DNA from 3 places in the Actinomadura napierensis genome. Region 1 is predicted to be linked to each of the others. Evidence: riboswitches for the same ligand, from Rfam matches in the RefSeq annotation. Region 1 holds a riboswitch; each other region holds the start of a gene.

What was found. Region 1 has a riboswitch for S-adenosylmethionine ahead of ABD296_RS05215 (aminotransferase class V-fold PLP-dependent enzyme). Riboswitches for the same ligand answer to the same signal wherever they lie in the genome.
Region 2: another riboswitch for S-adenosylmethionine. It lies ahead of ABD296_RS28880 (GNAT family N-acetyltransferase); the one in region 1 lies ahead of ABD296_RS05215 (aminotransferase class V-fold PLP-dependent enzyme).
Region 3: another riboswitch for S-adenosylmethionine. It lies ahead of thrC (threonine synthase); the one in region 1 lies ahead of ABD296_RS05215 (aminotransferase class V-fold PLP-dependent enzyme).

Annotation. Positions count from the first base shown of each region.
Region 1 covers NZ_BAAAMR010000005.1:145,628-155,681, forward strand. The annotation lists gene ABD296_RS05205 (transglycosylase domain-containing protein) at 1-2,399, shown strand, start outside; gene ABD296_RS05210 (hypothetical protein) at 2,466-2,846, opposite strand; SAM riboswitch class IV at 2,897-3,013, shown strand; gene ABD296_RS05215 (aminotransferase class V-fold PLP-dependent enzyme) at 3,058-4,356, shown strand; gene ABD296_RS05220 (SseB family protein) at 4,505-8,056, shown strand; gene ABD296_RS05225 (hypothetical protein) at 8,053-8,421, shown strand; gene ABD296_RS05230 (hypothetical protein) at 8,746-9,573, shown strand.
Region 2 covers NZ_BAAAMR010000059.1:24,538-34,591, forward strand. The annotation lists gene ABD296_RS28865 (Lrp/AsnC family transcriptional regulator) at 1-104, opposite strand, end outside; gene ABD296_RS28870 (RBBP9/YdeN family alpha/beta hydrolase) at 210-776, shown strand; gene ABD296_RS28875 (GNAT family N-acetyltransferase) at 792-1,472, opposite strand; gene ABD296_RS28880 (GNAT family N-acetyltransferase) at 1,415-2,032, opposite strand; SAM riboswitch class I at 2,039-2,128, opposite strand; gene ABD296_RS50670 (DUF397 domain-containing protein) at 2,518-2,754, shown strand; gene ABD296_RS28885 (Scr1 family TA system antitoxin-like transcriptional regulator) at 2,755-3,705, opposite strand; gene ABD296_RS28890 (hypothetical protein) at 3,803-4,165, opposite strand; partial or broken gene ABD296_RS50675 (NACHT N-terminal Helical domain 1-containing protein) at 4,687-5,118, shown strand; gene ABD296_RS28900 (hypothetical protein) at 5,198-5,845, opposite strand; gene ABD296_RS28905 (leucine-rich repeat domain-containing protein) at 6,304-6,624, shown strand; gene ABD296_RS28910 (DHA2 family efflux MFS transporter permease subunit) at 7,017-8,573, shown strand; gene ABD296_RS28915 (acyl-CoA synthetase) at 8,679-10,054, opposite strand, start outside.
Region 3 covers NZ_BAAAMR010000072.1:38,223-48,276, reverse strand. The annotation lists gene ABD296_RS32710 (cold-shock protein) at 38-238, opposite strand; gene ABD296_RS32705 (MoaD/ThiS family protein) at 410-688, opposite strand; gene thrC (threonine synthase) at 709-1,953, opposite strand; SAM riboswitch class I at 1,970-2,111, opposite strand; gene ABD296_RS32695 (cation diffusion facilitator family transporter) at 2,300-3,268, opposite strand; gene ABD296_RS32690 (alpha,alpha-trehalose-phosphate synthase (UDP-forming)) at 3,401-4,834, shown strand; gene ABD296_RS32685 (sulfotransferase family protein) at 4,901-5,941, opposite strand; gene ABD296_RS32680 (RNA polymerase sigma factor) at 6,065-6,616, opposite strand; gene ABD296_RS32675 (serine/threonine-protein kinase) at 6,742-8,874, shown strand; gene ABD296_RS32670 (helix-turn-helix domain-containing protein) at 8,903-9,676, opposite strand; gene ABD296_RS32665 (LLM class flavin-dependent oxidoreductase) at 9,774-10,054, shown strand, end outside.

The sequences.
Region 1 (10,054 bases):
TCGACGCCCAATCTCCGGCGGTCGAAAAGGGCGTGTCCCCCGATACCCCCCGCGCCGCGCGGGACGTTCCGGGCGCCTCCGCCGGCGCTGGTGTGAGCGACTCGGCGGCGGGAGATACCAAGACCATGCCGGCTGCTTCGACCAGGCAAGGGGGGCCACCCGGGCGCGGCCCCGGCGGCGGCCCCGGCGGCTCCGGCGGCGGCGGTGGAGGTGCCGGCGGCGGCAAGGGGCCGAAGAAGCCGCGCAGCCGGCGCGCCCGCTACCTGCGCCGGATCCTGTTCACGCTGCTCGGCATCCTCGGGTTCTTCGTCGCCGCGTTCGCGATCGCCTACGTCTTCACGCCGGTCCCCTCCCCGCAGGAGCAGGCGCTCGCGCAGGGCCCCGCGTTCTACTACTCCGACGGCAAGACGCTGATCGCCAAGACCGGGATGAACCGGGACGCGGTGAAGTACGACCAGATCCCCAAGAGCACCCGGGACGCGGTCATCGCGGCCGAGAACCGCAGCTTCTACAAGGACCCGGGCGTGTCGGTGCAGGGCACCGCGCGGGCGTTCTGGTCCACCGCGACCGGCGAGCAGCTGCAGGGCGGCTCCACGATCACCCAGCAGATGGTCCGCAACTACTACGGCGGCATCGGCAAGGAGCGCTCGGTCACCCGCAAGCTCAAGGAGATCATGGTCTCCCTGAAGGTGGGCCGGGAGAAGTCCAAGGACTGGATCCTGGAGCAGTACCTCAACACCATCTACTTCGGCCGCGACGCCTACGGGGTGCAGGCGGCCGCGCACGCCTACTACAACAAGGACGTCAAGGACCTCACCCCCGCCGAGTCCGCGTACCTGGCCGCCGCGATCCAGCAGCCGAGCAACTTCTCCGACCCGACCGGCCAGCACCGCGTGTACGCCGAGCAGCGCTGGCGCGCGGTGGTGAACAACATGGTCCGCGACGGGGCGCTGTCGTCCGCCGACGCCGCCGCGATGAAGTTCCCGCTGCCCGGCAAGGAGAAGATCACCGACGTCCTCAAGGGCCAGAAGGGCTACATGGTCAACCTGGCCAAGAAGGAGCTGGAGGAGCGGCGCGGCTACACCGAGGACGAGATCAACCGCAGCGGCCTGAAGATCACCACGACGTTCGACAAGCGGCTGATGGACGCGGCGAAGCGGGCCGTCGACGCCGCCGCCCCGGCCGGGATGAGCAAGAAGATCCGCACCGGGCTGGTGTCGGTCGACCCGAACACCGGGCAGGTGCTGGCGTTCTACGGCGGCCGCAACTACCTGACCGAGGCCGCGAGCAGCGCCTTCTACGACACCGCGCAGGTCGGGTCGGGCTTCAAGCCGATCGCGCTCGCCGCCGCACTGGAGGACGGCAAGAGCCTGTCCGACAGCTATGACGGCAGCTCCCCGCAGTACTTCGGCGGCCACCGCATCGAGAACGACAGCGGCGAGAACTTCGGGAACATCAACCTCGTCACCGCGACCGAGCACTCGGTCAACACCGCCTACGTGAACCTCGGCCAGGACATCGGCAACAGCAAGATCGCCGACATGGCCGAGAAGCTCGGCGTCTCCTCGTCGCAGATGACGGCCGCGCAGCGGTCCGCGACGTCGTTCCCGCTCGGCATCGTGTCGCTGCACCCGGTCCAGCAGGCCGGCGTGTACGCGACGTTCGCCGACGAGGGCCAGTTCCGCACGCCGTTCGTGGTGAAGTCGGTCACCGACAACGAGGGCCAGACCCGCAAGTTCGCCGAGAAGGGCCAGCGGGCGTTCAGCACGCAGGTCGCGCGGGACGCCACGTACGCGATGCAGCAGGTCGTCCAGGGCGGCACCGGCACCGGCGCGCAGCTGCCCGACGGCCGCGACGTCGCCGGCAAGACCGGCACCACCGACGAGGGCCGCGCGATCTGGTTCAACGGGTACATCCCGCAGATGGCGACCACCGTGGCGATGTTCCGCGAGGACAACAAGGCGCTGAACATCCCCGGGTACGGCGCGTACGGCGGGCAGCTGCCCACCCAGATGTGGCGGTCGTACATGGCCGACGCGGTCGACATCAAGGGCTACGACCCCGAGTCGTTCGGGTCGCCGTCCGAGACCCCCGGCAGCGGCTGGGGCGGCCCGCCCACCGGCGGCGGCCAGAGCACCGAGCCGCCGTCCACGCAGGGCCCGTCGCACCGCCCGTCCGGCGGGACGGAGGAGCCGGGCGGGTCGACGCCCCCCACCGGCGGCCTGCCGACCATCATCCCGTCGCTGCCCGGCGGCGGTGACGGCGGCGGCAATGGCGGCGGTGGGAACGACGGCGGCGGCAACGACGGTGGTGGTGGCGGGAACGACGGCGGAGGCAACGGCGGTGGCGGCGGTGGTGGCACCGGCGACGATGGCAGCGGCGGCCAGATGTTCAATTAGCGCCGCGTCGCAGCGCGGGCCCGGCGGTGAACCCGCCGGGCCCGCGGCCTTCCGGCCGGACGCCCGCTAGTCGCACGCCTTTCCGATGCGCGAGGGCGTCCCGTCCAGCACGGCGCTGAGCTGCGCGGCGTCCCCGGCGTGCACGCTCGCGGCGGCGGAGCGCAGCCGGCCCGCCTCGTCCTGGAGCGCCTTCTTCAGCGCCCCGTCATCGGTCTTCTTCGCCAGCCCGTCGAGGCGGGTCGCGAGCCGCTGCGTCGCCTGCCCCCACTGCGCCGGCTCCGCCGCCGGCACGCTCCTGACCTGGGTGACGTACTGCTGGAACGCCTTCTTGGTGTCGGTGCAGACCTGGCCGGAGTCGCCCCCCAGCGCACCGCACGCGCCCAGCAGACCGGACACGCCGAGCATCACCACGCCCCCGGCCAGCGCCCGAACCACCCCGTACCGCATCGCACCCTCCCGCTTGATCTGCCACAGGCCCCGCATATACTTCCGCACTAGGTCATGAGCGCCAGCGCCAAGCCCCGGCTCGCTGGCCGGCAACCCTTCGTCCGCGATGGGGTGCCCCGGGTGAGGACCGGGCCGGACGCGACACCGCGTCCCGGCAAGCGCGGATCCCGCAGGCGCGTCCCCGGGGTCCCTGACCCCGGAAGGAACCGGCATGCCCACGCTCGCCCCCGCACCGTCCCGCTCCCCGTTCACGAGTGCTGAGACGTCCGGCACCGGGCCGGAAGTTCGCGCCCCTCGCGTCATCGGCGCGGACGCGCCCGTCCCGCTGGACGACGGCCGCCGCGTCCCGTACGCCAACCTCGACTACGCCGCCAGCGCGCCCTGTCTGGAGGCGGTGCACGAGGCCGTCACCCGCGCGCTGCCCTACTACAGCAGCGTGCACCGCGGCGCCGGCTACGCCTCGCAGGTCACCACCGAGGCCTACGAGAACGCGCGGGAGACCGTGCGGACGTTCCTCGGCGCGTGGCGGCGCGACGCGGTCGTGTTCACCCGCAACACCACCGACGCGATGAACCTGCTCGCGCACGCCGTCCCGTCCGGGACGAGCGTCGTGGTGTTCGAGTCCGAGCACCACGCGTCGCTGCTGCCGTGGCGGCGCGCCGTGCGGCTGCCCGTGCCCGCCACGCCCGCCGAGGCGATCGACGCCGCCGACCGCGCGCTCGCCGCGACGCCGGCCGGGGCCCGGCTGCTCGTCGTCACCGCCGCGTCCAACGTCACCGGCGAGCTGTGGCCGATCCGCGAGCTGGCGCAGGTCGCCCGGCGGCACGGCGCCCGCATCGCGGTGGACGCCGCGCAGCTCGTCCCGCACCGCCCCCTCGACATGACCGCGCTCGGCCTGGACTACGTCGCGTTCTCCGGGCACAAGCTGTACGCGCCGTTCGGCGCCGGCGTGCTGGCCGGACGCGCCGACTGGCTGCGCGCCGCCGACCCCTACCTCAAGGGCGGCGGCGCGAGCGCGTCCGTCGCCGAGACCGTCCGGTGGGCGCCGTCCGCCGAGCAGCGGCACGAGGCCGGCACCCCCAACGTCCTCGGCGTCATCGCGCTCGCCGCCGCCTGCGACGCGCTCACCGCCGCCGGCTGGGACGCGCTCGCCGCCCGCGAGGAACGCCTCCTCGCCCGGCTGCGCGCCGGCCTCGCCGCGCTCCCCCACGTCCGCGAGCTCACCCTGTGGGGCGACCGGTCTCCGCGGGTCGGGATCGTGTCTTTCACCGTGACCGGCTGGAACGCGCGGGACGTGGCGCTTACGCTGTCCGGGGAGCACGGCATCGGCGTGCGGGACGGCAAGTTCTGCGCGCACCCGCTCGTCCGGCACCTGCTGGACGGGGAGGGCGGCGCGGGCTGCGGCGAGGGGGCGGCCGTCCGCGCGAGCTTCGGAATCGGCAGCACCGAGGAGCACATCGACCGGCTGTGCACCGCGCTGGCGCGACTGGCGGGGTCGGCACGGCGCTGACCTGCGGAATCGCCCGCAAGCACAGACGTTTATGGCCTTTGGTCCTGTTCGCCCCTGTAGCGTAGGCAGTCGCGCTACTTCCCGCCGGGACTCCCACCGGGACCCGGCGGGTCGGGGACGAGCACGGACGAAACAGGGGGTGGCGGCGGTGGCCGACGCGTGGCGACCCACGTCGGAACTGGAACGCCGACTGGAGGAGACCGTACGGGCCGGGGACCAGGAGGGCTACTTCCGCGTCCTCGCGGGCAGCGAGCTCGTGGTGCCCGTCGCGGACGACGCCGTCGACGGCGTCCTCGCCGGCCGGACGCGGCCGGCCTGGCCGACCCAGGAGGAGGACGGCCGCGTGCACGTCCTCGCCTACACCTCCGCGGCGGCGATGCGCGCGTGCCTCGGCCCATCCTGGCGGCACTTCATGACGCTGCGCTTCGGCGACCTCGCCGAGACCTGGCCGGACGCCCGCTGGTGGCTGGCCGTCGACGCCCCCGCCCACCCCGGCGGCACCCCGCTGCCGATCGAGTCGCGGATGCCCGCCTGGTTCGTCCGCCAGGTCGCCGACGGCGACGGCCGCCCGCCCCGGGTCGGCCGCCCCGAACTCCCGTCCGGCACGGCACCGGCACCGGCCCTGGAACCGGCGCCTGCCCCGGAACCGGCGCCCGCTCCGGAACCGGCGCCCGCTCCGGAACCGGCGCCTTCACCGGAACCAGCGCCTTCGCTTTCGCCTTCGCCGGAACCGGCGTCCTCGCCGGAACCGCCGTCACCGCCTCCGGCACCGTCGCCTTCACCGGCGCTGTCGCCCTCATCGTCGTCCTCGTCCTCGCCGGACGAGTCGCCCTGGGAGGAACTGCAGGGCCAGCACCGGGAGCTGACCCGCGAGGCACCGCCCGAGCCGTCCCGGCCCGAGTTCCGGCCGGCCAACGACGTCGAACGCGAACTCCTGCGCGCCGCGGCGAACAACGACCACGACCTGTTCCTGCAGACGATGGCGGACACCGAGATCCTGCTGCCCGTCCCGGACGACACCGACTACACGCTCCGCCCCGGCCGTCCCGGCTTCCCGTGGCGGACCCGCGAGGTCGACGGCAACACCGTCGTCCCGGTCTTCACCTCGCCCGAGCGGCTCATCGAGGCCGCGCACGCCGCCGGGACCGGCACCGAGTACATCAAGCTGCCGTTCACCGTCGCGCTGCGCTACTGGCCCGACCACGGCTGGCTCCTCGCCATCAACTCCGGCTCCCCCGCCGGCGGCACCGTCATGGCCGCGCAGCTCCCCGGCCTCGCCACCTGGGCCGACCAGCGCGCCGCCGCCCGGATGACCGACCGCTTCGAGCCGCAGAACGACATCGAGCAGCGGCTCTTCGACGCCGCCCGCCGCCGCGACACCGACGCCTTCTTCAAGATCCTGCTCGGCGCGCAGGTCCTCGTCCCCGCCGATCCCGACACCCCGTGGGGCATCGCGCCGGAGGACCCCGGCTTCCCGTGGCGACCCGTCACCGTGCACGGCCGCACGTCCGTCCAGCTCTTCACGTCGCTCAAGTGGATGAACGACGCCATCGGCTCGTCCCGCTTCGTGATGCCGAGCCTGCTGGACGTCGTGTCCGCCTGGCCCGACCCCGGCTGGACGCTCGTCATCAACCCCGGCACCCCGATCGACGCCACCATGCCGGGCGAGCAGGTCCGCGCCCTCAGCGGCCCGCCGCGCACCGCGCCCGAGGAGGCCGCCACCCCGCCGTCCGCCGCGACGCCTCCTCCTCCGGACAACCCCGCCGTTCCCGTCGCCCCGCCCGTCCCGTCCACCGACACCGGCCCGATCCCGGAGCCCGAACCCGCCGCGAGCGGCGAACCGTCAACGCCCCTCCCGGACGGGCCCGCCCCCACGGTGCCGGAGCCCACGCCCGCCCTGCACCACACCGGCCCGCTCCCCCACACGCCGGGAGACGCCGGAACACCGCCCGTTGGCACGGCGATCCCGCCCGCCGCCACCGTCCCGGCGGACGTCGACGCACCGCAGGGACCACCGGTCGGCGCCGCACAGCACACCGGCCCCCAACCGCAGGTCCCCGCGCCGGGAGACACCGGAGCACCGACCCACGAGGCGGCGCCGACCACCACCGGCCCGATGCCCCAGGTCGACCGAGCCGGACTCGGCACCCCGGAGACCACAGGCCCCGGCTACGAACCGTCCACAGCCGACACCAACGCGCAAGCCGTCACGCGACACACCGGCCCACAGCCCCAGGTCTACGACCCGTCCGGCAGCGAACACGCACCGGGAGACACCGGAGCAGCGCCGCCTCCGAGCGAGCACGCCGGATTCGGCAGGGGCCCGCAAGGACTGCCGTCCGGATACACCGGCGACGCACCGGCGGATCCACCGAACACCGACGGGACGCCGGCCGGCCCTCCGACGCCGCAGACATACGCCCCGTCCGACCCCGGTCATGGCTACACAGGTGAGCCCGCGCAAGATGTGGCGAGCAGCGAGAACGCGTCCACCGTGACCGGCGGGCACGCGATCGCCGGCCTCGGTGCCCAGACCGGACCGGCGGACGTCGGAGCCGCGGAACCCGCCGGCGCCCCAAGCGACACCGCAACGCCCCCGCAGGAAACGGGCCCCGCCGGCCCGGAGCGGCGGCTGCAGAGCGTCGAAGAGCCCGAGGCGGTTTTCGAGCCGGGGAACCGGATCGACCAGGAGCTCTACGAAGCCGCGCTCGGCGGGGACTCCGACGCGTTCCTGCGCGTCCTGCTGAACGCCAACGTGCTCGTGCCGATCCCGCCGGACGCGCCGCTCGAGGTGACGCCGGTGCAGCGCGAGTTCCGGTGGGACGCGGCATTGCGCGACGGCGCGGCGGTCCGGGTGTTCACCTCCCTCGTCCGGCTGCGGGAGGTGCTGCCGGAGTCGCGGTTCGTGTACGCCGACTTCCGCGAGCTGATCGGCGCGTGGCCGCGCGAGGACTGGGCCCTGCTGCTCAACCCGGGGACGCGGATCGGCGCGTCCCTGCGCGGCGACCAGGTGCGGGCGCTGAGCGAGTGGGCCGTGCGGGTCGGGCTCGTCCAGGCCCGGCCGCAGGTCCCCGCGCCCCCGCCGCCGCGGGAGCCCGCCGCGGACCTGACGGTGCGGGACGTGACGGCCGCGCCGGCGCCGCGGACCGAGGACCTCGACGACCGCGTGTCCCAGCCGACGATCATGCAGAAGGTCGTCCCGCACGGACATGTGGGCTGGTACCTGGAGCAGGGCTACGACCGCGTCGGCGGGTTCGTGCACGCCACCGGCGACGTCGCGGAACTCCAGACGCCCGTCCAGCTGTACGAGGCGCTGGGCCTGCTCTACGAGGGCACGCCCTTCACCCCCGCCGACGACGGCGTCTACGTGATCCGGTGGCCCGCGTACTGCCCGGAGCTGTACCGCATCCCCTTCGGCGGACGCGACGCCGAGGAGATGGCCGCGTGGGGCGAGGCCGGATGGGTGATCGAGCGGCCCCCGTTCCTCGGCGGCGGGTTCGCGCCGGGAAGCGCCGGCTCCATCCGCGAGTACAAGGTGGACAGCGTCCGGCTGCCCTACGGCGCGGAGATGTACTACCTGGGCATGGATCGTTCGGAGAGGTTCGTCGCGATGTACGACCCGGACCGGCTCGCGTGGCTGCGGCCCGACGCGGCCGCCGGCCCCGACGCCGCGGACGGGCGGACGGGGGCCGCGCAGTGATCAGGGACGGCTACGTGGCGCGCTGGCTCGGCCGCGACTTCGAGGCCGCGCCGGGCGCCGACGGCGAGATCCGGCTCTACACGCCGGGGCCGACGGACGGCTTCGAGGAGCTGCGCCCCGGCCGGTTCCGGCGGATCGTCCCGGCGTCCGAGGTCGAGGAGCTCCACTACGTCCGCACGACGTGCCGGTGGCGCGGCGAGCGGTTCGTCGTCGTCGGCGAGCACGAGACCTGGCTGCGGGTCGAGTACGTCGGCGGGCGCGCCCCGGTGGCCGAATCCCTCGGCCTGGAGCGCATTGACCAGGGCGTATGGCAGGCCTGGGCGCCGAGCACGGAGATAGAGGACGTGCGAGAGGAAGTCATGTGAGCGTCCACGGGGTTGCTTTGGCCCGTTGATCCGTGTTGGCATGATTCCTGGGACGATCTCCCGGGTACAGCGGGCACAGGCGCTCAAAGGCGATGCGACGGAGGTGCTGGGGCGGTGTACTGCCGACCGGCGGTGAAACCGATTCTTGTTGGGCTCGGCGCAGCGGCCATCCTCGCCGCCGGAGGCGCATCCGCCTCCGCCGAAGACACATCTTCGCCGACCCCGTCAGACTCGACCTCCGCATCACCAACGCCCACCCCGGGAACGCTCGCGATGGATGTGAGCGCCCTCTCGGAGAGCGTGCGCCCAGGTGGCACCGTTCAGGTGCGGACGCACGTCATCGCGGACGGCGGCACGGTGTCGGGCATCAAGGTCGTCGGCATCACGACGTCGCCCAAGGCCACCGTCGGCGGCGACTGCGCAGCGCCCTACACCTCGACCGGCTGCACCGTGGGCGAGTTGGCGGCAGGACATCGCGGCCTGATCGAGTCGACCGTGACCGTGCCCAAGTCCATCAAGAAGTCGGGAGAACTCACCTTCACCATCACCGTCGACGCGACCGACACGAAGGCCTTGGCGAAATCCGTGACGGTCGAACTCGTGGTGCCGACTCCGTCTCCGTCGAAGACGCCCACCAAGTCGCCGACGAAGCCGTCGAAGTCGCCGTCCCCCTCCAAGAGCGCCACGCCGTCGCCGTCGTCCACCGGCTCGTCGTCGAGCGGGGGCAGCGGCTCCGGTGGCGGCAGCGGCTCGGGTAGCAGCGGAACCAGCGGCGGGACGTCCTCGGCCGGTGCGGCCGGATCGACCAGCGACAACGTGCTGCCGACGCCGAACTCGTCGTTCGCGGCGCAGAATCCCCACGTGGCCTTGCCGCCGATCGCGGCGCCCAGCCCGTCGATCGCCCCCTCCACGGTCTCGGTGACGCCGAACAGCAGGCTGCGCGGGAACAAGGCGCCCGTCGCGCAGGACCTCACCTTCGAACGGGTCGCGAGCACGCAGGTCGCGTGGCTGGCGGCGCTGATGGTGGCGATCGCGGTGCTGCTCACGCAGGTACGGCTCGGCAGGCGCCGCGTGCCCGCCGGCGCGGCGGCCGCCGCGCACCGCGCGAAGGGCACGCACCGCCGATCCCGCCGAGGCATGTTCGGCCGGTAAGTGAGACCGCAACCAGCAGCGCATGGCGGAGCACATCCAGGACATCGCGCTGTCCATGGACGTCGTCGGACTGGTGCAGTCCCGGCTGCCCGACCTCAGCGACACGCGGGCACCCGAGGAGCGAGGGCGGCGGCGGAATCGAGATCGAGCACGACCCCAGAAACTCCTGACCGCAGCCCCACCTCGACGCCTTCAGCGACAGAGCGAAGGCGATCCAGGGCGTCGCGAAAGCGCACTGGTATAAGTGGCCACGAGTAGGGCTTGGTCGGCGTCGCGATCTGATCTCGCAGTTCGTCGGTTGGCTCATCGTCACATGGCTCGCCGCCCAGGCGGCCGCCATTCCGTCGCTGGGGCGTCCGCGACCGCCACCGCAGGAGCAACCGCCGGAGAGCGGCCATCGCCGCCTACCGTAACTCCCGGATCGCCCAGAAGGTAATGGAGATCCTCCGTCACCTCCGAGCCATTCTCGCAAAGGTGGTTA
Region 2 (10,054 bases), on a different contig from region 1:
GGCTGCGAGAGTCCGACGCGGCGCCCGATCTCCGCGCCGGTCAGCCGGCCGTCGGTCTGGAGCAGGGCGAGGATGTCCCGGTCTATCCGGTCGAGTGCTTCCATTGTCGTCCGCACCATCTTCTTTGAGATCACTTGTACCGCCACCGCCGCCCTGATGCATCCATCAGAATCTGCGTCGGGCGCCCCCAGGATCGCAGGGAGCGGCGAGTGAAATGGTGGTGGGCAGTGGTCGCGTACGTCATCATCCCGGGCATCGACGGCTCGGGCGAGCAGCACTGGCAGACCTTGTGGGAGCGGCAGTGGGGCACCTCGGCGGTGAGGATCTCCCCTGCCTCGTGGTCCGCCCCCGACCTGGACGACTGGGTCGGCGCCGTACAGGAGGCGTATGACGAGGCTTCCCGGAAGGACGGCCGGGTCGTGCTGGTGGCCCACAGCCTGGGCTGCTGGGCGGCGTCCACCTGGCTGAACAGCAATCCCTCAAGCCCGATAGGCGCCGCGTTCCTGGTCGCTCCGCCCGACCCGGAGGGGCACGCCTTCCCCCGCCAGGCGGCCGCGACGTTCACCGAGGTGTCGGCGCAGCCGATGCCGTGCCCGGCCCTGGTGGTGGGCAGTGCCGACGACCCGTACTGCACCCCGGAGACGGCCGCCGGCTTCGCGGCGCGATGGCAGGCGCGATGGCACCTGGCGGGCGCGTACGGCCACATCAACTCCGCCAGCGGCCTGGGCTCATGGCAGCACGGCCGCAAACTCCTGGACTCGCTGACCCAGCAGTAAGGTCGCTGGGCGCCGTCAGGGATGGACGGCCTCTGCCAGGAGATCCGTGATGGTCGTCTTCACGGACGGCCATTCGTCGGCGATCACCGAGAACATGGCGGTGTCCCGCAACTTGCCCTCTTCGCCGGGCACCCACGACTCCGAGTAACTGCGCAGCACTCCCTCGAAATGCACGCCGAGCCGCTCGATCGCCCGCCGCGACCGCTCGTTCCGCGCGTCCGTCTTGAGCTCCACGCGTGCTACGCCGAGCGTCTCGAAGGCATAGCCGAACAGGAGCCGCTTTGCCTCGACGTTGATGCCGGTGCCCTGCGCGGACGCGGCCAGCCACGTCCACCCGATCTCGATCGCGCTCAACCGCTCCCGACCCGGCCACGGCCGCGGATGCAACAGCGCCGTATGCCCGACCACCTTCCCGTCCACCACCCTGACCTGTGCAAACGGCATCAGCTCAGAGCGGCCGAGCTTGCCGGCGACGTACGACTCCATCTCGGCCGCGGAAGGCACCGGTGTGAACCCGTACGACGCCCGGCCCTCCTCGGCGGCATCCGCCAGCTCCGGCACATGCCCCATCGACAGCGGCTCCAGCCGCACAAGCGTCCCGCCCAGCACCGGCGAACGCCCGGGAAGTTCCCTCACCGTCACCGCCGGACGGTCTCCGCCAGACGATTCGTCATGGCCGTCTTCACCGACGGCCATTCCGGCTCGACCACCGAGAACATCGCCGAATCACGCAGAGTGCCCTCCTCGCCCGGCGCCCACGACGGCGACCAGCTCCGCAGGACGCCCTCGAAATGCACGCCGAGCCGCTCGATCGCCCGCCGCGACCGCTCGTTGCGCGCATCCGTCTTGAGATCGACGCGGACCGCGCCCAGCGTCTCGAAAGCGTAGGTGAACAGCAGCTTCTTGGCCTCGACGTTGATGCCGGTACCCTGCGCGGACGCGGCCAGCCACGTCCACCCGATCTCGATCGCGCTCAACCGCCCGGTGCCGGGCCACGTCCGCGGATCCCACAGCCCCGTATGCCCGACCGCCTTCCCGTCCGCGACCCTGACCTGCGCGAACGGCGTCAGCCCAGGCCGCACGAGTTGCTCGGCGACGTACGACTCCATGTCCGCCGCCCCGGGCACGAGCGTGAACCCGTACGACGCCCGGTTCTCCTCGGCGGCCTCCGCCAGCTCCGGCACATGCCCCATCGACAGCGGCTCCAGCCGCACGAGCGCCCCGGCCAGCACAGGAACATCAAGGCGCACGCCCATGAACTCTCCTCATCGTTCCTGGCATTGGCACCTTGCCACGAAAGCAGGTTGCCGGACCGTCCCCGGGCCAGGCCCCTCAAGTCCTCTAGATGATCACAACCCTCCGCATCCTCCCCGCCAGCCTCCCGTCCCGTCAACACGATTCGTTCGGTGCGGGAGCTGGACGCGGAGCCGGCGGGCGGTGGTGGCCGTCTCCACGGGCGACCATTCAATGGGTGATTGAGATTCTCACCCATTGAGCGGCCCGCCAGGAAATGTCCAGCCGGTCATTATCGGGCGGCGACGCACCGCCCGAAGCCCGATTCGCCGCCCACTCAGGAAGGCCACGCGAACCAAGCGTTCATTTGGTCCGAACTGTCCGGTTTTTTCCTAGTTAGAGAACATGTCGGGAATGTTGCGAGAAACCCCTCGAAGCCGACGGCGTCCTCGCTACTCTCTACCCGAGCCCGCGACCCGCCGGCCCCGCCGGAAGGAAAGGACCCCGCATGCCCGAATGGGCGGACGACGACGCGACCGGCCCGACATCCGGCGCACAGCCGTCGGCATGGCGTAAGGGCCGCAGGTGTCAGGAGACGTATTGCGTGGAAGTCGCCCGCCATTCCCCGGACAGGATTGCCGTGCGAGACTCCAAGCAGGGGAACGACGGGCCTGTCCTCATCATCTCCCGGCGGGCTTTCCAGGCGCTGCCGAGGCTCTCGGAGCAGACCGATCCGCGGTCGTGATCACACGTCGGTGCAGCTCCGAGCGCCGGACGGGCCCCATTCCTCCGCCGCCCGGGATATCCGGCGCAGCGACTCGTCCGCGGAGAGCGAGACCGACCTGAGCGCCTCCCAGCACAACCGGTACATGTGCGTGACACCGTCGCGCTGAAGCACCGCCGTGGTCGACAGATTCTCCAGGTAGACGACGTCAGGAAAGGTGACGTCGTAGGCGGGTGCGAAGTCCAGAAGCGTGAAGTCGTCCGCGAATATCGGCTCCCGGTCGACGTCCAGGGGAAGTACGTGGACGTGGACATTCGGTAATTCGGCGAGTTCGAGCAGATCGAGCATCTGCCCGCGCATGATGTCCCGACCACCGATGACGCGCAGCAGGACGGACTCGTCGATCACGGCCGAGAGGGTCAAGGAATCATTGCCGCGCAGCACTTCCTGCCGTCGCATGCGTAGATCCAGCCGGCGCTCGACCTCGCGCGGAGTGGAAACGGCGATGACCCTTCCACTGCTCAATATGCGGTGCGCGTAATCCCTGCTCTGCAAAAGCCCGGGAACGGCGTACGTGGTGAAGGTCAGCGCGGTGCGCGCCTCGTCCTCCAAGGCGACATAGGTACCGAATTCGCCGGACAGTACGTCCCGGTACCCGGCCCACCAGCCCTGCTCCGTCGCGGCCTGCGCGAGGGCCAACACCTCCCCCTTGTGTCTCTCCCCCACCCGGTACAACTCCAGCAACAACCGGACGTCCGAGACCCGCACGCCGATCCGGGCGTTCTCGATCCGGCTCAGTTTCGACGGAGACCAGCCGAGCCGATCCGCGACCTCCTCGACCGTGCGGCCGAGGTGCTCCCGCAGCCTCCGCAACTCGATGCCGAGGCGGCGACGGCGGACGGTCGGCGCTGCTGCCACCCCGGCCTCCCAGCGAATCGGTTTCGGCTCTGCGGCCCGGACGCCGATCTGCAAGTTGCAGGGCAACGATAACCTCGCGCCGCCTGGATCACCAGACCTCGCGGAAAAGCGGTTCCCCACCTTTGACATCATTCTGTCTCACTGGAAGTCGTCAACCTTGCCAGATGGATACAGAGACGATCCGGCTGCGATGCATGTCGCTGTGCATCTTGCACGAGTCCGAGAACCGGTTGCAGACTATTGCCAGAGGTTCTAACAGCAGAGCGAATTTGGGGGCGGCCAGGTGAGCGGCAACCCGGTGCACAGGAGCATTCTGGCCGTCGACCTGGAGAACTCGACCGGGGCGCTCCGCACGAACCCGATCAAGGAGGAACTGCGTAGCCAGATCTACGGCCAGGTGAAGCGGGCCATGGCGGCCGCGGGCATCGAGGACCGGTGGTGCGACCCCTTCGAGGACCGCGGAGACGGCGTCCTCGCGCTGTTCCACCCGGTCGATGAACTGCCGAAGACTCATCTGCTGTCCCGGCTCGTTCCGGGCCTCACCCGGCAGCTGGCCGACTACAACGAGTCGATATCGGCGGCGGAGCGGCCGAGCAAGGTGCATGCGCCTTCGAGCCGTCGTGCACGCGGGCGAGATCCATCGGGACGAGAACGGGCCGTTCGGCGAGGCCATCGACCTGGCCTGTCGATTACTGGACGCGCCGAGGCTGAAGAAATGCCTGCGGGCGAGCAGTTCACCGCTCGTTCTCGCGGTCTCCGAAGACATCTACTGGGGAATCGTCAAGCATGGATACGACGGGATATGCCCTGCGGCGTACCGCCCGGACCTGAGGGTTTCGGTCGCCTCGCGGCGCCGCCAGGGATTCGTTCATGTGCCGCAAGAACCCTCGGGGACGCGCGAAGACCGGACAATGGCGGTCGCGTGAGACGGGGTTCTCGCCATAATGGCTCTTCCGGCTGAAGCGGAGGTGCCATGTCCGTCGAGGTGGCCGCGTTGCGGGTGGGCGCATCGGTGGCACGGCTGGCCGTGGGGCGGTGGCTCGCCGGGCGTTCTACCAGGGACGCCGCCGGAAGGACCTCACCGAACTGATCAGGACGGGTTTCCCCGACGAGATCAAGCGGCGACGCGTCCAGCGGCAGTTCGAGGGCATCGCCGATGCGGTCGCCGAGCGGCTCCTCACCTTCGCGGGCAACGAGTTCGGCGGGCTCACCGACGGCGACCGCGACGCCGCGCTTTTCGAGGTCGTCCGGACGCTCGACCGCGCAGACCTCTCGGATGACGCCTTCTTCGCGGCGGACGCCGACCCGGTGAAGCTCGCGCGGGGCCTGCGGTCGCGGCTTCCGGCACGGCGGGCCGAGTTCGAGCTGGGTGAGGCGGGCGCTCGCCTTTACGAGGTCGTGCTGGACGAATGCTGCGACTGCCTGGCGCGCATCGTCATTCACCTGCCGGAGTTCGGGCCGCGCGCGTCCGCGGAAATGCTCGGGCGGCTCAGCGGACTCGCCGACCAGGTCGGAACCGTTCTGGCCCGGCTTCCCGCACGGACGCTCACCGCACCCGAGGACGAAGCCGTCCGCGACTGCGCCGACGGCCGCGCTCGAAATGCTTCTGGAGGCACGGGACACCAAACGAGGCATTTCCAGTGTCCTCGAACGCGACCAGAAGATCCGGATCCTGCAGGACATCGCCTGGCAGCTGTCCACCAGCGCCCGCGTCGAACTCCCCAAGACGATGGTCGAACGCCTCGTCGCCGACCGGCTCTCCTCGATGCCTCAGGTCCGCGTCCCGCCGAGAGAGGTGCTGGACGAACTGCTCCAGCGCAGCGGCATCCTCCGCGAACCGGTCCCCGGACGCATCGACTTCGTCCACCGGACCGTCCAGGAGTACCTCGCCGCCAAGCAGGCCGCCGACCTCGGCGACATGGACCTCCTCATCCAGAACGCCCACCGCGACACCTGGCGCGAGACCGTCGTCATGGCCGCCGGCCACGCCAACGAGCCCCTGCGCCGCGAACTCCTCACCGGCGTCCTCGCCCGCCCGCGCCGAGACGCGGCGTGCCCGCTCCCTCGCCACCGCCGGCGCCCCCGTCCTCCGCCGCCTGCCCGAAACTCTGGACGGCATGTCGGACGCGAGCGTCAAGGCGACGATCGGCACGGCCGTGCTGGTCAACGGCTCCGAGGCGTTGGACGTGCTCATGCGCTACAGCCGGATCCGGCGCCCGGCGGTCTGGGAGGCGCTGAGCGACGGATGGCAGTACTTCGATCCGGACGAGTACGCCGAGCGGGTGCTCGCCGCGCTGCCGGAGGGTGTCGAACTGTCGGTGTCCCACTCCGATGCACAGATGGCGGCCCTCGAGTCGGTTCCGCCACTGTCGATGCTGTCTGTCAAGACGAACCGGCCCACCGATCTCGGTTTCCTGGCCCACCATGCCGGGTCGCTCGAACGGCTCACCCTGATGTCCGATGAACCCGTTCTCGACCCAGGTCTCGTCCCGGCCCTGCCGAAGCTGCGCGAACTGGCCCTCCGGGCGCCGGGCATGACGAAACCTGACGGAGCTGAGTTCCCTGCCACCGCTCCGGGAGGTCCGGCAACTCGGTCTCAGCCGGACACGGCTCGACTGCGGGCCGGCCTAGGTCGCCGAGCCGGCACCGAACGTGCACTGGCTGGTGTGCGCCGGGTTGGGCGATCTGGAGTTTCTCTATTTGGAGCGGTCACCGGTGGACGATCTGACGCCGCTGTCCGGACTGGACAGGCTGTCCGTGCTGTACCTGAGGGACTGCCGGGAAGTCTCGGACGTCAGCGCGCTGGCGTCTCTGCCGCGGCTTCACACGCTCGACGTGGCCGGTGCCGCGCCGGGCTTGGATCTGGCGCCGCTGGCGGGCAACAAGAAGCTCACCGTCTACATCGTCGCAGGGCAGGAGGTGCGGGGAGGCGAGGCGCTGGGGCGGCGGTTGAAGGTCTCCCCGAGGCGCTGATCGCGGGCCGGGGTGGGTGCGGGCGGGGAGCGCGGTGGAGGGTTACGGGAAGTTGTCGGGAAATTTCGAGGTACGGGCGATGAGTTCTTCGTAGGGCGCCGGTCTGCCTGTGCGGTCGGTTCGGGACGCTCTGTAGGGAGGGGGAGACCTCGATGTCGGATGCGTCACACTCTGTTGACCTCGACTGCGGTCGAGGTCGGAGCCTGGAGGCCGGGGAGCAGCGCAGACCCCGGTCAGAGTGTCGGACCCTCCTGGAATAGTCCCGAAGGCCGCGAAGTTAACTCGTTCGCGAAAGTGTCAGTCTCTGCAGTATTTTGCTGCGGTATCCCCGAGAACGTTCCCCCACGGTCCCGCGTGCCCGCATGCACGGGCCCCTGACGATTGGAAGAGAGTTGACCGCTCCCGCGTCCTCGCAGACGGCGGACGGCCCGCTGGCGGACCAGCCCCCCGGCGGGGGGCTGGACCGCGGCGTGCTCGCGGTGGCCATGTGCGTCGTCCTCGGCGCGATCATGTCCATCCTCGACGTGACCGTCGTCAACGTCGCGATCAATGACCTGACGAAGGAATTCGACACCTCGCTGGCCACGATCCAGTGGGTGGCGACCGGATACACCCTCGCGCTGGCCACGGTGATCCCGATCACCGGGTGGGCCGCGGCGCGGTTCGGCACCAAGCGGCTGTACATGATCTCGATCGCGCTGTTCGTGATCGGCTCGATGCTGGCCGGGCTGGCGTGGTCGGCGACGTCGCTGATCGTGTTCCGGGTGCTGCAGGGCCTCGGCGGCGGCATGATCATGCCGGCCGGCATGACGATCCTGACCCAGGCCGCCGGGCCGAAGCGGGTCGGGCAGGTGATGAGCATCGTCGGCATCCCGATGCTGCTCGGCCCGATCCTCGGCCCGATCCTCGGCGGCTGGCTGGTCGACGACGTGTCGTGGCGGTGGATCTTCTTCATCAACCTGCCGATCGGCATCGTCGCGCTGTTCATGTCGGCGCGGATCCTGAAGAAGGACGAGCCGCAGCGCGCCGAGCGGCTCGACATCCCCGGCCTGATCCTGCTGTCGCCCGGCCTCGCCGCGCTGATCTACGGCCTGGCCAAGGGCGCGGAGCTGAAGGACTTCACCAAGCCGGACGGGCTGATCCCGACGGTCGTCGGCGCGGTGCTGGTGATCGGGTTCGTGTTCCGGGCGCTGAACGCCAAGAGCCCGCTGATCGACCTGCGGCTGCTCAAGCGCCGCTCGGTGCTGGCCGCGTCCGGCACGATGGTGCTGTTCATGGCCGCGTTCATGGGCGCGATGCTGCTGCTGCCGCTGTACTACCAGACGGTGCGCGGGCAGGGCGCGCTGCACTCGGGCCTGCTGCTGGCCCCGCAGGGCCTCGGCGCGATGGTCACGATGCCGATCGGCGGCAAGCTGACCGACCGGATCGGGCCCGGCCGGGTGGTGCTGGTCGGCATGGTCGTGGTCGTGCTCTCGGTGGCGGGCTTCGCCGCGATCCTCGGGGCCGACACGTCCTTCTGGGCGCTCGGCGGCGTGCTGTTCGTCATGGGCCTCGGCATGGGCATGACGATGATGCCGACCATGGCGGCCGCGATCCAGACGCTCGAGCACGCGGAGGTGCCGCGCGCCAGCACGATGCTGAACATCATCCAGCAGGTGTCGACGTCCCTCGGCACCGCGCTGATCTCGGTGCTGCTGGCGAACAAGCTGGCGTCCAACCTCAAGCCGTTCGGCGGCGGCGGGGGCGAGATCGGGTCCACCAAGAAGATCCCGGACGAGGTCATGCACAAGATCGCCGGGCCGATGGCGGACGCGTTCCAGCACACCTACTGGTACTCGGTGGGGCTGCTGGTGCTGGCCTTCATCCCGGTGCTGCTGCTGCCGCGCAAGCGGCCCGACGTCGCCGGTGCGGCGGAGCAGAAGGCCGAAGTGCCGATCGCGATGCACTAGGACGCCGCAGACGTCCGCTGAGCCCCGGTCCGGGAACCCGTTTCCCGGACCGGGGCTTTCGCCGTCCAGAGAGGCTCTCAGGCCCGTTCTTGGACGGTTCCAACGTCAGGCGGACGCCGGGCTCTGGTCCTTCCAGTACTCGTCCCGGAGAAGGCGCTTGTAGAGCTTGCCCGTCGGGTGGCGCGGCAGTTCGGGCCGGAAGTCGACCGAGCGCGGGCACTTGTAGTGGGCGAGGTGCTCGCGGCAGTACGCGATCAGCTCCGCTTCCAGCTCGGGGCCCGCGTCGTCCATGGACGCCGGCTGGACGACGGCCTTGACCGCCTCCCCCATCTCGGCGTCCGGGACGCCGAACACCGCGACGTCCGCGACCTTCGGGTGCACCGCGAGGACGTTCTCGGCCTCCTGCGGGTAGATGTTCACCCCGCCACTGATGATCATGTAGGAGCGGCGGTCGGTGAGGTAGAGGAAGCCGTCCTCGTCGAGGTGGCCGATGTCGCCGAGCGTCGTCCACCCGTGCCCCCAGGGGTCGCGGGACGCGTCGGTCTTGGCCTGGTCGCCGTGGTACTCGAACGACGGGCCGCCGCCGAAGTACAGCGTGCCGGGCGTGCCCGGGGGCTGCTCGGCGCCGTCCTCGTCCAGGACGTGGACCTCCCCGAGGATGGGCCGGCCGACGGTGCCCTTGTGCGCCAGCCAGTCGTCGGAGTTGGTGTAGACGAAGCAGTTGCCCTCGGTGCCCGCGTAGTACTCGTGCAGGATCGGGCCCCACCAGTCGATCATCCGCTCCTTGACCGGCACGGGGCAGGGCGCGGCGGCGTGCACGGCGCACGCCAGGCTCGACAGGTCGTACTTGGCGCGGACCTCGTCCGGGAGCTTCAGCATCCGGATGAACATGGTCGGCACCCACTGGCTGTGCGTGACGCCGTACCTCTCGACGGCGGCGAGGGCCTGCTCGGCGTCGAACTTCTCCATGACCACCACGGTCGCGCCGCACCGCTGGAAGATCATCGAGTAGCGCAGCGGCGCGGCGTGGTAGAGCGGCGCCGGGGACAGGTACACCGAGTCGCCGCCGGCCCCGAAGAGCCCGGTGATGAGCATGTAGAGCGGGCCGGCGGTGCCCATGGGCGCCTGCGTCAGCGGCGGCTTGACGCCCTTGGGGCGCCCGGTCGTGCCCGAGGAGTAGAGCATGTCCTGCCCCTCGCACTCGTGCTCGATCGGCTCGGCCGGGTGCGCGGCGACGCGCTCCTCGTAGGACTCGTAGCCCGGTGCCGTGCCGCCGAGCAGGAGGCGCAGCGGCACGTCCGGCGGATCCTGCGCGGCGGCCGTCATCGACGCGCTGGTGATGAAGACCTTCGCCTCGCAGTTGCCCACGATGTAGGCGAGCTCCTCGGCCTGGAGCCGGGAGCTGATGGCCGTGTAGTAGAGCCCTGACCGCTGGGCGGCCCATGCCACGGCCAGGTAGAGCGGATGGTTCTCCAGCATGA
Region 3 (10,054 bases), on a different contig from region 1:
GGGAACGGGCGAACTCATCGGTGGTCCGCGGGTGGGGTCAGAGGGGGCGGACGGTGTCGGCCTGGGGGCCGCGGTCGCCGTGGGTGATCTCGAACTCGACGCGCTGGCCTTGTTCGAGGATGCGGTAACCGTCCATCTGGATCGCCGAGTGGTGGACGAAGACGTCACGGCCTCCGTCAACGGCGATGAAGCCGTACCCCTTGTCGGCGTTGAACCACTTGACCGTGCCCTGCGCCATTCCCCAGCCCGCCGTTCGACCATGCCCCGCCCCTGCCCTCGCGGGGACCGCGGATCATCCGCGTCTCCGCGGCGCAGCGCCGCGGGCGGGGTCGACTCGGCGTGATCGGAGTCGACCCTACCCGGCGGCTACGACGGTGCCCGGGGACGAAGGGCGGTTGGCCGGTGGCGGTCAGCCGCCGGCGACGGCGGGGATGATCGAGATCTGGACGCCCGCGGGCGTCGCGGTGTCCAGGCCGTCGGCGAACCGGACGTCCTCGTCGCCCACGTAGACGTTGACGAACCGGCGGATCTTGCCGGCGTCGTCCAGGATGCGCGCCGAGATGCCGGTGTAGCTGGCCTCCAGGTCGGCGACCACGTCGCGCAGGGTGCCGCCTTCGGCCTTCACTTCCGCCTCGCCGCCGGTGTAGGTCCGCAGGATCGTCGGGATGCGGACGGACACGCTGCTCATGTGCTGGCTCCTTCTCGTTCTCAGGCGAGGCCGGCGGCGCGGAACGCCTCCAGCGTCGGGGCGATGTTCGCGCTCGGCTTGGCGACGGGGGCGACGGCGTCCAGCGTCTTCAGGCCGTCACCGGAGTTGATGATCACGGTCTCGGCGGACGGGTCGAGGGCGCCGGACCCGACGAGCTTGCGCAGGCAGCCGACGGTGACGCCGCCGGCGGTCTCGCCGAAGATGCCCTCGGTGCGGGCGAGGAGGCGGATGCCCTCGACGACCTCGGCGTCGGTGACGTCCTCGACGGCGCCACCGGTGCGGCGCGTCACGTCGAGGACGTAGGGGCCGTCGGCGGGGTTGCCGATCGCCAGGGACTTGGCGATGGTGTCGGGCTTGACCGGCCGGACGACGTCGTGGCCCGCCTTGAACGCGGCGGAGACGGGGTCGCAGCCGGCGGCCTGCGCGCCGAACACGCGGTACGGCTTCTCCTCGACCAGGCCGAGCTTGATCAGCTCCTGGAACGCCTTGTCGATCTTGGTGAGCTGGGAGCCGGACGCGACCGGGACCACGATCTGGTCGGGCAGCCGCCAGCCGAGCTGCTCGGCGATCTCGTAGCCGAGCGTCTTGGAGCCCTCGGCGTAGTACGGGCGGACGTTGACGTTGACGAACGCCCAGTCCTCCTGCTCGCCCGCGATCTCGGACGCGAGCCGGTTCACGTCGTCGTAGTTGCCGTCGACGGTGACGAACGTCCCGCCGTACACGGCCGTCGTGACGATCTTCTGCGACTCGAGGTTGGACGGGACGAACACGGCGCTGCGGATCCCGGCGCGGGCCGCGGCGGCGGCGACCGCGTTGGCGAGGTTGCCGGTGGACGGGCAGGCCAGCACCTTGAAGCCCAGCTCGCGGGCGGCGGCGAGCGCGACCGCGACGACGCGGTCCTTGAACGAGTGGGTCGGGTTGCCGCTGTCGTCCTTCACCCACAGGCGCTGCAGGCCGAGGCTCTCGGCGAGGTTGTCGGCGCGGACGAGCCGGGTCAGGCCGGGCTCGGTGTTGGGGGTGTCGGCGACGGTCGACGGGACGGGCAGCAGCCCGCGGTAGCGCCAGATGTTGCGGGGGCCGGACTCGATGTCCGCGCGAGTGATCCCGCCGAAGTCGTAGGCGATCTCCAGCGGGCCGAAACATTCTTCGCACGCGTAGAACGGGCCGAGGTCGCGCTTCGAGCCGCATTCGCGGCAGACGAGGGCGGTAGCGGGTCCGAGGTCTGTGGCAGACGTGAGTGCCATGAGGGCGAGGCCTTTCTCCCCATCTTTCCTGCGCCACCTTGGTCGCAGGCCGGAGTTGGCACCATCTCCCGGCCGGCCTCGCAGGATCGCGAGCGCGCGTCAGCCGGGTGGTTGCCGGGGCTTCGCAGGGCCGGTCCCTCCACCCCTCTGGATGAGCGGTATTCAGTTGTCAGGGGGCTGAGCTGGAAGACCGGCCCGTCGGCCACTGCGCTTCCTGCACCCCTCTGGATGAGCGGTATTCAGTTGTGGTCGAGCCGTTTGAGCTCGTATGCGAACTTTACATGACGTGACCGGATGGCAGACAGGCGGGTCCGGCCAGTGAGACGTTACCCCGAGGTGGTCTTGATCACGCCGGCTCGCCCGCGGCGTCGGCGGCGTCCGTGGCGGGGGCGCGGCCGGGCGTGCGCTGGGTGGGGTCGAGGAAGACGTGCCGGACGATCGGGACGCGCTCCTTGAGCCGCCGGTCGATCTCGCCGGCGACGTCCTCGGCCTGGTCGGCGCTGATGTCGTCGGAGAAGTTGACGCGGGCGGCGACGAGCAGCTCGTCCGGGCCGAAGTGCATGGTGAGCAGCTCGTCGATGCCGGTCACGCCGGGCGCGGCGGCGATCTCGGCGCGGATCTCGCGCAGCGCGGCGGGGTCGGCGGCGCGGCCGATGATGAGGCCCATGCTGTCGCGGCCGAGCACGAACGCGACGACGACGAGCAGCAGGCCGATCAGGACGGAGGCGAGGCCGTCCCAGAACTGCGACCCGGTGAGCTGCCGCAGGACGAGCCCGGCGGCGGCGAACGCGAGGCCGATCATGGCGGCGGTGTCCTCGAACAGGGCGGCCTTGAAGGTGACGTCGGGTGACCGGCGGACGTGGTCGACGATGTCGCGGCCGTTCTCGCGGGTCTCGCGGCGCGCCTGCGTGTACGCGCGGACCCAGGACGTCCCCTCCAGCAGCGCGCCGAGGCCGAGGACGCCGTAGGCGATCCAGACGTCGCCCTCGGAGCCGCCGTGCCCGGTCATCGCGAGGACGCCCTCGAAGATGGAGAAGCCGCCGCCGGCGACGAAGATGCCGAACGCGGCGAGCAGCGACCAGAAGTAGCGTTCGTTTCCGTAGCCGAACGGGTGGCTGCGGTCGGGCGGGCGGGCGCTGCGGCGCAGCGAGGTCAGCAGGAAGCCCTGGTTGAGGGTGTCGGCGACGGAGTGCGCGCCCTCGGCCAGCATCGCGCTGGATCCGGCCAGCGTTCCGGCGATCAGTTTGGCGATGGCGAGGATCAGGTTCGCCGCCCCGGCGACGAGGACGGTCTTGGTCGTCTCGGACCGGCTCATTCCGCCCGGGTACCCGGAGCAGATCACCGTAATCACAACGGGATCGGTACAGATGCCTACCTTTCACGCGGCGCCGAAGTCATCCCCCTCGCCACTTTGAAGCACCCCCGTCACAACTGAGACCCTGCCGGTATGAGCCAAGTGGTGGTGGCCTCGAACCGCGGCCCGGTGTCGTTCTCGCTGTCCGACGACGGCGGGCTGACCATGCGGCGGGGCGGCGGCGGCCTGGTGTCGGGCCTGGCGGGCGTCGCGTCCAAGCAGGACGTGCTGTGGGTGTGCTCGAGCCTCGGCGAGGCCGACCGGACGGCGGCGCGTCGTGCACCGGACGGGCGAATCGACCTCGCGGGACACGACACCGGCGGCGCGGCCGTCCGGATGCTCGACATCCCTGCGGCGACGTTCCACCGCGCGTACAACGCGGTCGCCAACTCGACGCTGTGGTTCGTCCACCACCTGCTGTACGACACCCCGCGCAGCCCGCATTTCGACGCGCGCGCGCGGCGGGACTGGCAGTCCTACGAGGCGTACAACGCGGCGTTCGCCGACGCCCTTGCGCGGGACGCGGCGCAGGGCGCGAAGGCAGCGATCCAGGACTACCACCTGTCGCTGGCACCGCGGATGCTCCGCGAACGGCGCCCAGATCTGAAGATCGTGCACTTCTCGCACACGCCCTGGGCGCCGCCCGAATACTTCCGTCTCCTGCCGGACGACATCGGCGCGCAGATACTGCAGGGCATCCTCGGCGCGGACCACGCGGGCTTCCTCACCGAGCGGTGGGCTTCGGCCTTCCTCGACTGCTGCGAGGTGGTGCTCGGCGCACGCGTCGACCGCGCCGCCCGTACCGTCACATGCGCGGGGCATACGACGCGTGTAGGCGTGCACGGTCTCGGTGTGGACGGGACGGAGCTGCGTCAGCGGGCCGCCCAGCAGGACGTGGCGGAGCGAGCGCGCGCGCTGCGCGAGCAGGTCGGCGACCGGCAGCTCATCGTCCGCATCGACCGGACCGAATTGTCCAAGAACATCGTGCGCGGGCTGGCCGCCTACCGGGAGATGCTCGTCAACCATCCGGAGTGGCGCGGACGGGTGGTGCACCTGGCGTTCGCCTATCCGTCGCGCTACGACCTGCCCGAGTACCGGGAGTACACGGCGGCCGTGCAGCGGATGGCCAAGCAGATAACCGAGGAGTTCGGCACCGCGACGTGGGAGCCGCTCATCCTCCAGGTGAACGACGACTATCCGCGGTCGCTCGCCGCCTACGGGCTGGCCGACGTGCTGCTGGTGAATCCGATCCGCGACGGGATGAACCTCGTCGCGAAGGAGGGGCCCGTCCTGTCGGAGCGGGGCTGCGCACTGGTGCTGTCCCGCGAGGCAGGCGCCGCGGCGGAACTGTCAGAGGACGCCCTTATGGTGAACCCGTTCGACGTGTCCCAGACCGCGGAGACGCTGCACCAGGCACTGCTGATGCCGCGCGACCAGCGGGCCGAGCGCTGCGCCCGGCTCGCGTCCGCCGCGACCGCCCTCCCGCCGGGGCGCTGGTTCGCCGACCAGCTCGCCGCCCTCGACTGACCCTCCGCTCGGCTGCTCCGGACCGCTCGGCTGCTCCGGGTCGCTCGGCTGCTCCGGGTCGCTCGGCTAGTCCGGCCGCCCTTGCGGTGCGGTGGCCGGGACGGCGGCCGGGGCGAGGCGGCAGTCGACGGGGCTCGGCTCGTGCCGGCGCTGCCAGCGCTCGCGCAGGTCGGCCTTGCGGTGCGCCATGCGGCGGTGCGCGGCCGTCCGCGCGAAGCGGGCGAGCCGGGCGGTGGTCGGCTTGGGCAGCCCGCTGGGCTCGTAGCCGTACTCGGCGAGCCGGTCGCCGAACGCGGCCTCGGCGAGGCTGATCTCCCAGGCGTCCAGCCGCTGCGCCCAGGATCCGACGCGGGTGGAGGTGACGGCGTCGCGGGTCAGGCCGTGCCACTTCTTCTGCAGCGGGACGGTCTGCTGCGCGAGGGCCTGCGGGGCCGTCATGGACGGGTGGTAGTCCTCGCCGAGGAACTCGCAGAGCCGGGGCAGCTCGTCGGCGGGGTCGGCGACGAGCCGCTCGTACTGCAGTTCGTAGAAGGAGTCGGGGCCGAGGCGCAGGGCCAGCCGCCGGCCGGTGTCGATCGCCTCGCGCCACACCGAGATGGCGTGGTTGACGTCCTGGTCGTACCAGGGCATCTCCTTGAGGGAGGCGACGCAGTCCCGGCCGTCGCGGACGAGGTGGACGAACTGGGCGTCCGGGAACATCCGCAGCAGCGCGCCGGCGTGCCGGATGTAGCTCGGCCGCTTGTCGCCCCAGCGGGCCTTGCCATGCCTTCGGGCGTAGGCGCGGAAGACGACCGCGAGGGCGGAGCCGAGGGTGGGCGGCCCCGCGACGATCTCCTCGGTGATCTCGCGGGCGTCCAGGCCGAGGTCGCGGAACCGGGTGGCCGGCCGCGCGGTCAGCCAGTCGGCGAGCGCGCGCCTGTTCTCGCTGTCCGCGAGGTCACCGAACTGTGCCCGCGCCGTATAAGCGGGGAGCACGAACCGCGTCTCGGTGGGGATCGCGATGCGGGGATGCGCGTGCAGCATGAGCCGCAGCAGCGTCGTCCCTGAGCGCGGGCAGCCGAAGACGAAGATCGGTCGTTCGGACGGGGTGTCGAGGCCGGATGACATGCACCGCATGCTGGCGGAGCGGCCGCCGCCGGATCCGGCGACTGAACGCACGGTTGCCGCGCGATTACCGATGCTTGACGGGCGCCGGCCCGCACGGGTTCCGGCGGCGGGACGGCGGGAGGGTCAGGTGTAGGACTCTCCGAGCGTCTCCCGGAACTGCTTGCGGGCCTCGTGGATGCGCGACTTCACCGTGCCGAGCGGGAGCTTCAGCTGCTCGGCGATCTCCGCGTACTCCAGCTGCGAGACGTCCCGGAGCACGAGCGCCTGGATGAGGTCCGGCTTGCGGGCCTCCAGGTCCTCCATGGCGTCCAGGATGTCGACGCGGGAGCCGGCGATGACGCTGGTGCGGCGCGGGTCGGGACGCTGCTGCGGCAGCTCGCCGGCCTGCTCGACCGACCGGCGCTTCAGCGACCGGTAGGTGGAGCGGGCGGAGTTCGCCACCACGACGTGCAGCCACGTGCTGAACCGCGACCGGCCCTCGAACCGGTGGATGTTCCTCGCGACCTGCAGCAACGCGTCCTGGCACGCCTCCTCGGCGTCCTGCCGGCAGGGCAGGAACCGGGCGGTGTGCCGCAGTACGTCCGGTTCGATCTTGCGCAGCAGCTCGTTGAGGGCAGCCTGATCACCCTGGGCGGCCTTGACTGCCAGCTCTTCGGTCCGCTCATCGAATGCCATGCCGTGCCTCAATGCTCGTTCGCACACTCACCCCGTTTGTTGGGCATGATACGGGAGTGTCCTTCCCACCTACTGTCGGCCGTTACCGAATCGATCGCGTCCTTGGTTCCGGGGCGTTCGCCTCCGTGTGGCTGGGGCACGACGACGCGCTGGCCTCACAGGTCGCGATAAAAGTGCTGTCCGGAAGCCTCCTCGACGACCTCGACGTGCGCAACCGCTTCCTGGAGGAGGCGCGGATCCTGCGCCGCGCCGACTCGGAGCGGCTCGTGCGGGTGCACGACATCGGCGAGCTCCCCGACGGACGACCCTACTTCGTGATGTCCTACGCCGACCGCGGAACGCTCGCGGACCGGATGCGCGAACGGCCACTTCCGGTCAGCGAGGCCGTCGCGATGGCGGAGGAGATCGCCTACGGCGTCGAGGTGATCAACACGCTGGGCGTGATCCACCGCGACCTCAAGCCGTCGAACGTGCTCTTCCAGTCGACGCGGGACGGCGGCGAGAAGCTGCTGATCGCCGACCTCGGGCTGGCCAAGGCGCTGGCGCACGCGTCGGGGGCGTTCACGCTGCCGGTCGGCACCCCCGGGTACATGTCGCCCGAGCAGGCGCGGTTCGGCGGCGGGCTGGACGTGCGGGCCGACGTGTACGGGCTGGGCGCGCTGACCTATCACATGCTCACCGGGCGGGCCCCGGGCCCGGCGCCGGTGAAGTCGCCGCCGAGCGAGCTGCGCGAGGGGCTGTCGCCGGCGTTCGACCAGGTCGTGCTGCGGGCGCTGGAGACGGAGCGGGAGAAGCGGTGGCCGACCGCCGAGGCGTTCGCCGAGGCGCTGTCGACGCTGCGGCCGACGTCCGCCGGGAGCCCGGCCGCGTCGAGCGCACCGGCGCCCTCGAACGCACCGCCGCCGGCCGGGTACGCGCCGCCGGCGCCGCGGATCGAGCCTGACGAGACCCTCCAGGACTACTACCACGGCGGATCGCACCAGGACCGCCCGCCCGCGCCCGTCCAGGCGCCCGGGCCGGGGCAGACCATGGCCGCCGGGCCGGGCCAGCCTGTGCAGGGGCCGCCCGCGCAGGGGCCGCCCGCGCAGGCGAGCGCGCCGCCGGAGCTGCGGACCCGGCTCGACCAGACGCAGGACGCCGACGACGACCGCACTTCGCAGCTGCAACTCCCGGCGGGGCCGGGCCGGCCGGCGCCGGGCGGCGGCGAGCAGACGATCCTGGACGACCCGGGCGGCCGCAGCGACCCGCGCGGACACCAGGAGGCGCCCACCTCCCCCGACGACGACCGGACGCGGTCGTTCGGCCCCGCGTCCTACCCGTCCGCGCAGCCGCCTCCGCCCGTCCCGCCGAACCCGCAGACGGGCGGCGACAACAAGACGGCCGTGTTCCCGACGCAGCCACCGCCGCAGCAGCAGGGCGGCCCTCAGGGCGCTCCGATGGGGCCGGGGCCGGGCGGGCGGTTCGGCCCGCCGCCCACCGGCTTCCAGCCGCCCCCGGGCCCCGGCCAGAGCCAGGGCAAGGGCAAGGGCGGCGGTCTGTTCGGCAAGCTCAAGGGCTCCGGCGGCGGTGGCGCGGCCCGTCCGGGCGGGCCGTCCGGTCCGGGAGGGCCGAGCGGCCAGGGAGGCCAGGGAGGCGGCGGGTCGTCGCGCAAGTTCGTCACGCCGCTGATCATCACCGCGGTGGTCCTCGTGCTGGCGCTGGTCGTCGGGCTCGCCCTCGGCATGCTGTCGGGTGGCGGCGGCGACGGCAAGGACAAGGCCGGCAAGGCGCCGAAGGTCCCGAAGGACTTCGCGGCGGTCGCGGACGCGTCCGGCAAGATCAAGACCGCGGTGCCGAAGGCGTGGCCGATGCAGCAGGAGCAGACCTGGGTGCCGTCGACCGTGCACCTGAACGACGCGGGCCCGCGCCCGGTGCTGCGCGCGACGCCGAACAAGCTGCAGTTCCTCGGGAACGGGGCGGGACCGGGCGTGTTCATCGGCGTGACCACCGATGCCCAGGCCGGGCACCTGCCGCCGCCGACCGCGGCCGTGCACGCGCAGTGCACCAAGAGCCCGCCGGAGAACTACACCACGCCGGACGGCGCGCTGACCGGGACGATCATGCGGTTCACCGCCTGCAAGAGCGGGACGCCGACGGTGACCGAGGTCGGCCTCAAGGACAAGTCGGGCAAGTTCGGGCTGTGGATCCGCGTGAAGGAGACCGACAACCGCAACGCGACCAAGGACATCCTCGACAACCTGAAGGTCACCGGCCCCTGAGCCCGCCGTCCGGGTCGATTCCAGCGCCTCACGGCCGGTCGGCGGCCCGCTTCGCGAGGATGGCGGCGGTCGCCTCGTCCACCGGCAGGAACGCCTCCAGCTTCAGCTCGGCGATGGTGACGTCGGTGGCCGTGGCGAACGTCGTGATGGTCGTCATGAGCCGCAGGTCGCCGTCCGGTGACCGCAGGTGCAGCGGGACGGCGAAGCCGAGCGCGCCGGCCGGCTCCGTCCGCGGGCCGACGTACCCGGTCAGCTCCGCGTGGAGGGCGGCGAGCCGGTCGTCGGGGTTGCGCTGGACGGTGTCGCGCAGGGCGTCCAGGACGTGCCGCGCCCAGTCTGCGAAGTTGGCGACGCGCGGCGCGAGCCCGTCCGGATGCAGGGCGATCCGGTAGGCGTTGACGGGCGGCTGGAGCAGTTCCGGTGCCATGCCCTCGGTGAGGACGCCGAACGCGGCGTTCGCGGTGACCAGGTCGCCGTACCGGTCGATGACGATCGCCGGGTACGGCATGTGCGCGGCCAGGACGTGCTCGATCGCGGTGCGGACGGGGGCGAGCGCGGGGTCGTCCAGGGGCGTCCGCGGGTAGACGGGCGCGTAGCCGGCGACGGTGAGCAGCTCGTTGCGTTCCCGCAGCGGCAGTTCGAGCGACTCCGCCAGCCGGACGACCATCGCCCGTCCCGGCTCGGACCGCCCGCTCTCCAGGAAGCTGACGTGCCGCTGCGTCGTGCCGGCGCGCAGGGCGAGTTCGAGCTGGCTGAGGCGGCGATGGCGGCGGCGCTCGCGTAGCGCCTGAGGGAAGCTCACAGCAGCAGTTCTAGCCGCAGGACCGGCGTCCCTGCCATTCCCCGTAGGGAATTGCCGCTGCTCCGAGGGCCTCGCAGGATGGCGGCCCATGGACCGAATGAACCCTGTGAACAACGACGACGTCCGCATCGGCGTCCTCATCCCCATAGGAAAAGCCCAGTGGGGTGGGGCGGATCCACGCGACCTCATCGCTTTCGCCGCACGCGCCGAACGGCTCGGCTTCGACTCCCTGTGGGTGAACGACGGCATCACCGAGTCGCGTATCGAAGCGCTGTCGATGCTGGCCGCCGCCGCAGCGGTAACCGAGCGCGTCACGTTGGGGACGGCCGCGCTCATGGCGGTTCTCCGCCGTCCCGTGCAGGCTGCGCAGACGCTCGC